DNA from 2 places in the Pseudoalteromonas sp. L23 genome. Region 1 is predicted to be linked to the other one. Evidence: predicted binding sites of a transcription regulator. Region 1 holds the regulator's gene; the other holds the start of a gene.
The links. The regulator sigma-54, encoded in region 1, starts transcription at its own class of promoters, with help from an activator protein. The targets are predictions, from matches to a motif close to GTTGGCACGNNNNTNGNNT.

Region 2: the regulator sigma-54 is predicted to act here: its motif matches at 2,833-2,851, upstream of L3V43_RS23240 (EF-hand domain-containing protein).

Annotation. Positions count from the first base shown of each region.
Region 1 is NZ_JAKKCW010000004.1:43,011-47,229, reverse strand. Features, by position in the region: gene lptC (LPS export ABC transporter periplasmic protein LptC) at 1-196, shown strand, start outside; gene lptA (lipopolysaccharide transport periplasmic protein LptA) at 186-728, shown strand; gene lptB (LPS export ABC transporter ATP-binding protein) at 728-1,453, shown strand; gene L3V43_RS08915 (RNA polymerase factor sigma-54) at 1,500-2,999, shown strand; gene hpf (ribosome hibernation promoting factor) at 3,029-3,316, shown strand; gene ptsN (PTS IIA-like nitrogen regulatory protein PtsN) at 3,318-3,776, shown strand; gene rapZ (RNase adapter RapZ) at 3,769-4,219, shown strand, end outside.
Region 2 is NZ_JAKKCW010000031.1:2,611-6,829, forward strand. Features, by position in the region: gene L3V43_RS23225 (ATP-binding protein) at 1-61, opposite strand, end outside; gene L3V43_RS23230 (extracellular solute-binding protein) at 69-1,334, opposite strand; gene L3V43_RS23235 (diguanylate cyclase) at 1,517-2,440, shown strand; gene L3V43_RS23240 (EF-hand domain-containing protein) at 2,549-2,770, opposite strand; gene L3V43_RS23245 (GGDEF domain-containing protein) at 3,109-4,219, opposite strand, start outside.

The sequences.
Region 1 (4,219 bases):
GCCTAACGCCATGATCACGGATATCAATGCCGATAATGTAAGAGTTGAAATTAAGCAAAAATTGATGAAGTCGGAACACCCTGTCGTTATCAACGGTCCTAGTCTTAGGATCACAGGTAAAGGACTGCATGCGGATCTACAAAAGCAAGTGATCGAACTCATCAACCACACAAAGACAATTTATTATGACCAGTAAAATCATTAACAAACTAGTTTTCATCGGCTTGCTTGCAAGTTCTACTCTAGCAATTGCTGCAGAACAAAATGAAGTCATTATTGATGCTGGCCGTCAGCAAGCTCAACTGCAAAGCAACATCGGTATTTTTGAACAGAATGTTGTTATTATTCATGGCAACAGAAAGATAAATGCCGATCGCCTAGAGGTCCACCGCCGCGCGGAGCTCGGCATTAACAAGCAACTGCTTGTGGCAACTGGCAGCCCTGCCACTTTTAGCGAACGTCAACCCGATGGCAACTTACTAGAAGCCAAAGCAAATGAAATCCGTTACGACGTAGCGAAGGGAACCCTAGTGATTTCTGGTGATGCTGAAATCAATCAAACTGGGCAAAAAATCAATGCTCAAGTCATCACCTATGACATTGAAAAGCAATTGATCAGCGCTGAGCGCTCAGACCAAGAAGACTCTCGAGTAAGAACCATCCTTGTTCCTGTTGATGACAAAAAAGACGCTAAAGAGAAAAAAGCGCAGGAAGAAGGTAACAATTAATGAGCGAGCTCAAAGCAACTGGTCTAGCAAAGAGTTATAAAGGTCGTCAGGTCGTCAAAAATGTTGGTTTAAGTGTTCAGGCTGGCAGTATTGTAGGCTTATTAGGACCAAATGGTGCAGGTAAAACCACTACGTTCTACATGATTGTAGGGTTAGTACCAAGCGACAAAGGCTATATTCAGATTGATGACGAAGATATCACTTTGTTACCGATGCACAGCCGTGCACGACTTGGTATTGGCTATCTACCGCAAGAGTCTTCAATCTTTAGAAAACTCACGGTCTATCAAAATTTGATGGCGATTTTAGAAACTCGAAAAGACTTATCTAAAGTTGAAAGAGAAGCTGAACTAAACGAGTTACTGGATGAGTTTAATATTCAACACATTCGCGACTCACAGGGCATGGCATTGTCGGGAGGCGAAAGAAGACGAGTCGAAATTGCTCGCGCTTTAGCCGCAAACCCTAAGTTTATCCTGTTAGATGAACCTTTTGCTGGTGTTGATCCTATTTCGGTGTTAGATATAAAGACAATCATAGAGCACCTAAAAAACCGTGGTATCGGTGTGCTTATCACCGATCATAACGTTAGAGAAACACTGGACGTATGTGAAAAGGCCTACATCGTTTCACATGGTGAGTTAATCGCTGCAGGCACGCCAGAACATGTTTTGGCAGATCAAACCGTAAGAGATGTCTACCTAGGCGAACAATTCAAGCTATAGTTAAGACGTAGTATTAATAACTGTTAAAAAGGATTGTTAGAGATACATGAGGCAATCATTACAGCTGCGCATGGGGCAGCAACTTACAATGACTCCGCAACTGCAACAAGCCATTCGCTTGCTGCAGCTTAGTACATTGGATCTGCAACAAGAAATACAAGAAGCATTAGACAGCAATCCATTGTTGGAAGTGGAAGAAGGTGATAATACTGACGGCGAAAACGCTGACCAACACAGCCAAGAAAAGAGCCGTGCTGACGACAATCAAGATTCAGCCGATGAAACGCAGGTTAGTGACTATGAGATAGACTCAGATACCGCCATGAGCAAAGACACTGTGAGCGATGACCTTGCCATGGATGTCACTTGGGACGAGTATATGAGTGCAGCGCCTGCTGCAAGCTCAGGTCCACTTCCCGATGACGATAATGTTTATCAAGGGGAAACCTCTGAATCTCTCCACGATTATCTCATGTGGCAACTCGAACTGACACCATTTAGTCCAACAGATAGAGCTATTGCGATTGCGATTATTGAAGCGGTCGACCTGTCAGGCATTCTAACACTGTCTTGCGAAGACATTTTAGAAAGCATTAATGACGAGAATAGCGAAGAGCCTATTGAGCTAGATGAAGTCGAAGCCGTACTCAAACGCATTCAGCTTTTTGACCCTGTCGGTATCGCAGCGCGTAGTTTACAAGAATGCTTATGCATTCAGCTAAACCAATTCGCCCCAGATACCCCATGGATTGCCGAAACAAAAATGATCCTGACAGAGCATATCGACTTGCTTGCCAGCCGTGACTATCGAACTTTGGCTAAGAAAACGCGCCTTAAAGAAGCCGATCTCAAAGAGGTCATGACGTTAATACATAGCCTTAACCCAAAGCCTGCGGCAAGCATTATTCATGAAGAGCCTGAATATGTGATCCCTGACGTATCGGTGAAAAAAGTAAAAGGTCGTTGGGTCGTAGAGCTAAATCCTGATGCTATGCCTAAAATAAGAGTAAATGACCATTACGCTGCGATGTCTAGAACGGCGAAATCCAGTACGGATAGTCAGTTTATTCGCTCACATTTACAAGAAGCAAAGTGGTTTATTAAAAGCTTAGAAAGCCGAAATGATACTTTATTAAAAGTTACCAATTGCATTGTGCAACAACAACAGGCATTCTTTGAACATGGCCCCGAAGCAATGCGCCCTATGGTGCTAAATGATGTTGCTGAAATGGTTGAGATGCATGAGTCCACAATTTCCCGTGTGACAACACAAAAATACATGCATACACCTCGGGGAATATTTGAGCTGAAGTATTTCTTCTCTAGCCATGTAAGTACGGAAAATGGAGGTGAGTGCTCTTCTACAGCAATTAGAGCACTTATCAAAAAGCTGATAGCTGCAGAGAATACCGCGAAGCCATTGAGTGACAGCAAAATTGCAGATATCTTAGCAGAGCAAGGAATTAAGGTAGCGAGACGTACGATTGCAAAATATCGTGAATCCCTAGCCATTCCACCGTCAAATCAGCGTAAAAGCTTGATATAAGACGTAAAACCCAAGAAGGAAAAATGCTTATGCAACTAAATCTAACTGGTCGCCATGTAGAAATTACTGACTCATTAAGAGACTATGTCACCAACAAGTTTGCGAAGCTAGAAAGGCACTTTGATCATATCAATAATGTGCATGTGATCCTTGATGTCGAGAAACTAGTACAAAAAGCAGAAGCAACATTACACGTAAACGGCGGCGAGCTATTTGCATCAACAGAGCATCAAGATATGTATGCCGCAATTGATGGCCTTATCGACAAGCTAGATCGTCAAGTTATTAAACACAAAGAGAAGCTCACTCGACACTAAGATGAAATTAAGTGAATTAGTGAACAAGGACTGCAGTAAAGCTGCGGTCCTTTTTAATAGCAAAAAACGTATTTTAGAATACATCAGCGAACTGGCTCATAGCCAAATTCCAAATACCAGTCAGCATGCTATCTTGGACGCCTTAATGGCGCGAGAGAAATTAGGCAGCACAGGGATCGGTAAAGGCATTGCCATTCCCCATGGTCGACTTGAAGGTTTGGATAAAATCCTTGCAATGGTGCTTGTCAGCGAGCAAGGGATCCAGTTTGAAGCCATAGATAAGCAGCCTGTCGATATTTTTGTCGCGTTCATCGTACCCGAAGGTGATAATCAACAGCACCTGAAGACCTTAGCGGCGATTGCTGATACACTCAAAGACAAGTCTTTTTGCAAAATGCTTAGACAAGCAAAAAGTGACGATGAGTTATATACAGTGATCCAAGGTGAACTTGATGAGTGATGAAGAAAAAGGACTCGAGCTTATCATTATCAGTGGCCGCTCAGGCTCTGGTAAATCTGTAGCGCTTCGAGTATTGGAAGACTTAGGCTACTATTGTGTGGATAACATTCCGGTCAATTTGCTGCCGTCTTTAGTCCGCAGTGTTTCGGACAATTATAATAAAATTGCAGTCAGTATTGATGTTAGAAACTTACCTAAAGAACAGGACGAGTTTAATGACATTCTTGAATACTTACCAGGCTTTGCCAAACCTACCCTGTTTTATTTAGACAGTGACGATCAAACCCTGATAAAACGCTTCTCAGAAACACGCCGTTTGCACCCTCTTTCACTGCATAATCTTCCATTAGATGTTGCGATAAAGAAAGAACGGGAATTGTTAGACGTGCTGATCACTCGCGCCGATTTTCTCATTGATACTACAGGCCTGAGCGTTCATCAAC
Region 2 (4,219 bases), on a different contig from region 1:
TAAAGACCAATAACACAAAAAATACTTTTGAGGAGAGGGAGCGAACAAAAGGCAAAATCATATGATCCCTAAGCATTTAGTAATTCATACCAACGATCTAAACTATAGTCATAATTTTCCATTACCGTATTCCAAACTGCTATATTAGAGAAGCGCTTGATGTAACTTCCTCCATCTCTTATCTCTCCCTCGTTTATGATTATATTCTCATCAGTACCTCTCAATGACGTTTTTGCAGCTTTACCCTCATACCAATAATCCCACTCTGCGCTAGACATAAGCGGCCTGCTGCGCTCTGGATTAGAAATGTAGTAGCCTTGCCTTGCGATGAAAGCACCGGGAAATCCAGATAACCACCAATTCATGTAATCATATGCCGCATCTTTAACATGGTCTTTGGTTAAAGCTGATAAACACATCACCCCATGCCACGCACGATAACCTTCTTTAGGTGAAGCGTATACCACAGGCACTCCCTGTCCTCTACAGGCACTCACACCTGGAGAAAACATGCTTTGAATATGGACTCGTTTATCTAACATGAACTGGACTGATTGAGGAACAGAAGTCCAGAATCCAGAGAAATGGCCTCCACGTTTTTTTTCTAAAAGCACCTTAAACAATTTATCAATTTCTTGAATCGTCATATTGCCTATGTTCTGAAAACTCACTAATCCATTTGCTTGGGCAGCCAGTGCGAGATCAAAAATCCCTATCGTCGGCGCATTGACAATCCCCGTTTTTCCTTTATTTGATTCATCTAAAAGCCATCCCCATGACTCAGTTTCATATGCTTTCCCCTTAGCAATAAAGTTTGTGTTATAACCAAAAGAATCTACATTATGAACATAGGGAAGAAAGCTTATACGCTTAGATTCGGAACTGCCTAAGCTCCCGTCACTTTGGACATATAAAATTTTGTTTGGAGCATCTCCAGCACCTATGTTTGCGCTAGGAGTTAATCTACCAACTTTCGTCAATGCATTAATTTCTTTCCAATAAGTAAGTCGATCAATTTCAATTGGTTGTATCGCACCGGCTTGCCAAAGGATATTAATTGAATCAGACCACTGCTCATAAAGGTCAAATGAACTAGGATCGGCTGCGGCTTTCTGTAAAACAGCAGCGGATCCCATTGGGGTATACTCAATATTAATCCCCAACTCTTTCATTGCTCGTAACCTAAGAGGCTCTTGAAGCGTGACATGTGTCCCCATTACCCTCAATGTGGTTCTATTTCTTGCGAACACATAGGGCGCTTTTAGTGCTAACGCGGAAGCAGTGATACCCGCTCCACAAGCTCTCAAAAACTTTCTTCTATCAATTTGACTCATTCTGATACCAGTAAGTTAAGCTAAGAAATTCAAATATAGTTTATAAGCTCTATTAAAGAACTAGATTAATTTGGGTGATTAGGTTAAAAGTATAGATAAAAATAGCAACATCATTTTTATCTATTAGTAACTTTTCACAAGAAATAGGCAAAAGCGATACATAACAATGGGACTAAAAGCAAATGTTTGAAGAGGTCGCTGAACTTAGTGATTGTACAATCGTTGTTGTAGAAGACTCCCCTCTGACTCAAAAAGTACTTTGTGCTTGCGTCGAAGATATTTGCAACGTCGTTGCATTTGAAAGTGCCGAGAAAGCTGTAGAGTACATCAAGCTCACTCTACCCGACTTGGTTTTAATGGATTGGATGCTAGAAGGGATAACAGGTATTGAAGCCTGTACAGAGCTACAAAAAGACCCGATAACTGCCAGAATTCCTGTCATATTTGTAACATCAAACATTAAAGAAAATCAGCAGGAAATGTGCTGGGATGCAGGTGCGGTTGATTTCATCAGTAAACCAATTGTTGCACGTACACTATTTAACCGCGTTATTACTCACTTAAAGTATAAAAAGCAAGCCGATCAACTGAGAGAATATTCATACGTAGATGGACTAACAGGTGCTTTTAACCGCAGACTTTTCGACTCAGATCTCGATAAGCATTTTCGCAGCTCGAAACGCGCAAATAGTCCATTAAGTATCATCATGCTAGATGTTGACTATTTCAAACTATATAACGACGAGTATGGCCACCTTATGGGTGATGATGTTCTGAAGCTTTTTGTTGATTCGGTACACCATCAGATCCGGCGGCCATTGGATGCGATATACCGCTATGGTGGAGAAGAGTTTGCAATTTTACTTCCCAACACCCCCTACACTTCAAGTTTGGAAATTGCCAAAAGAGTGATCCAAAGCTTTTTTGAATCAGCTATTGCTCACAATAAATCGCCTTTGAATTATGTCTCCGTTAGTGCTGGTGTGGCTACATACATTAGCAGTGAACATACTAAGATGACACACTTTGAATTATTACTAAACGCTGACAAAGCTTTGTACAAAGCTAAGGGTAACGGGAAAAATAGAGTTTGTGGTGCAAACTAAATAAGCAATAGCCCAGTTAAGATACCTCTATGGCTCGATACTACATAATGGGCACAACCGTAAAACTATTGTACCTATAACCAAAATTTTACTCGTTTTTTTAAAAGACTAATTCTTGAAATTATCAAATTCGGATTTGGTCAAGCGGCCATCCTGATCAGAATCCAGATCTTTAAATCTTGCCATCAAGTAGGGGTTTATTTTTGACTCAATCAAGGTTATGAGTCCATCTCTATCAATATCATATTTGTCAAACTCAGAACTCGCCTGTGCGCTTACTGAAAGAAAGCTAAGAAAAGTTACTCCTAGTGATGCTACTAAAGATTTCATAAAATGTTCTCCTTTACCATAAGTCATCGTATAAACGAAAAGCTTTACTAATAGGCCTGTACCATCAAAGTTTATGCCAAGTCAGAGAGCCGAATAGATTTCAACTCAAAAAGAGTAAGAAAACCGCAGTGGTAAGAGTCGATTATCGAAGCACTTAAAATAGCAATTCTGTTAGTTCACTGCGCAGCCCCACCTTCTTTTGAAGCCGACTAAGTAATAGTTTCTCAACAGGAGACAAGGAGGAATTAATTACCTATGTAAACATTACACCTTTGAGTTAATGCTTAACAATATTTGAAGCAGATTAATTTAAAGATAGTCATTTTTATTATTCACAATCATTTAGTATTGTAAGCTAAACTCACTGAGTTTCTACCACTTTCCTTTGACCTATAAAGCGCCTTATCAGCTTCTTCAATTAGCTTATCTATGGTTTCTCCGTGTTCAGGGAAAGTCGAAACTCCAAAGCTTGCTGTTAGTTTAAACTTTTCATTAGAACTAAAGCGGTTAGAGCTATTTTGGATATTTCTCCTCAACTCTTCAGCAATTGTTACTCCTTCAGAGCTAGGGCGGTTAGGCAAGAGTATTATAAACTCTTCCCCACCATATCTAAAGATGTGAGCATCACGAGGCACAGCTGACTGAAGTTTAATTGAGACGATTTTTAAAGCCTCGTCCCCACATAAGTGACCAAATTGATCATTGAGCTTCTTAAAATGATCTATATCACAAATAACCAAACAGAACTGAGTTCCAAAGTTTTGCGCATTTTCTAATATTAAAATAGCTAATTCATCAAATTTATGTCGATTAGGAAGGCCTGTGAGTCGATCGCAAGAAGCCATGTGCTCCAGCTCGGCTTGTTGTTTGAGAATAGTCTCTTTCATACAATTAAATGTATGAGCTACAGAAGCCATTTCACATGGTATACCTATATTAATATTATGTTCGACGTCACCTGTAGCGAACTTAGTCGCCCCTTCTGTTAGCTTGTTCATACTACTTATCAATGATTTATTTATAATTAACAACCCTGTTATACCGAATAAAACTGATAGCAATAAGAAGAAAACAAATATTTTTTCAGATAAAAAAGTTGCCTCAAGTGAGTTATGGTGAATTTGGGTGTTTTCGTCCTGAATAAGGTAACTCATGTTTGTTAACGCATGCCCCAACTTCTCTAAGTTTCCTTCGGCTTCGATAATTGCTTTGTCAACCTCCACCTGATTTGTAGTTGATAATGAAGAGGAAATCCTATCCAAAGCTGCAAAAGCATAATATTTCGCCTGCCTATATTCACCTTTTAAAAGTTCGTTGGGCTCTGCTGAGTGCAGTTCTATTATATCTAAGCTTTGAGATAATTTTTCATACGCTTCATGAAACTCTTTGAAGTACTGCTCTTCTTGGCTAATAGCAAAGTCAGCTAATGAGGTAGTTGCTTCAAGAGTC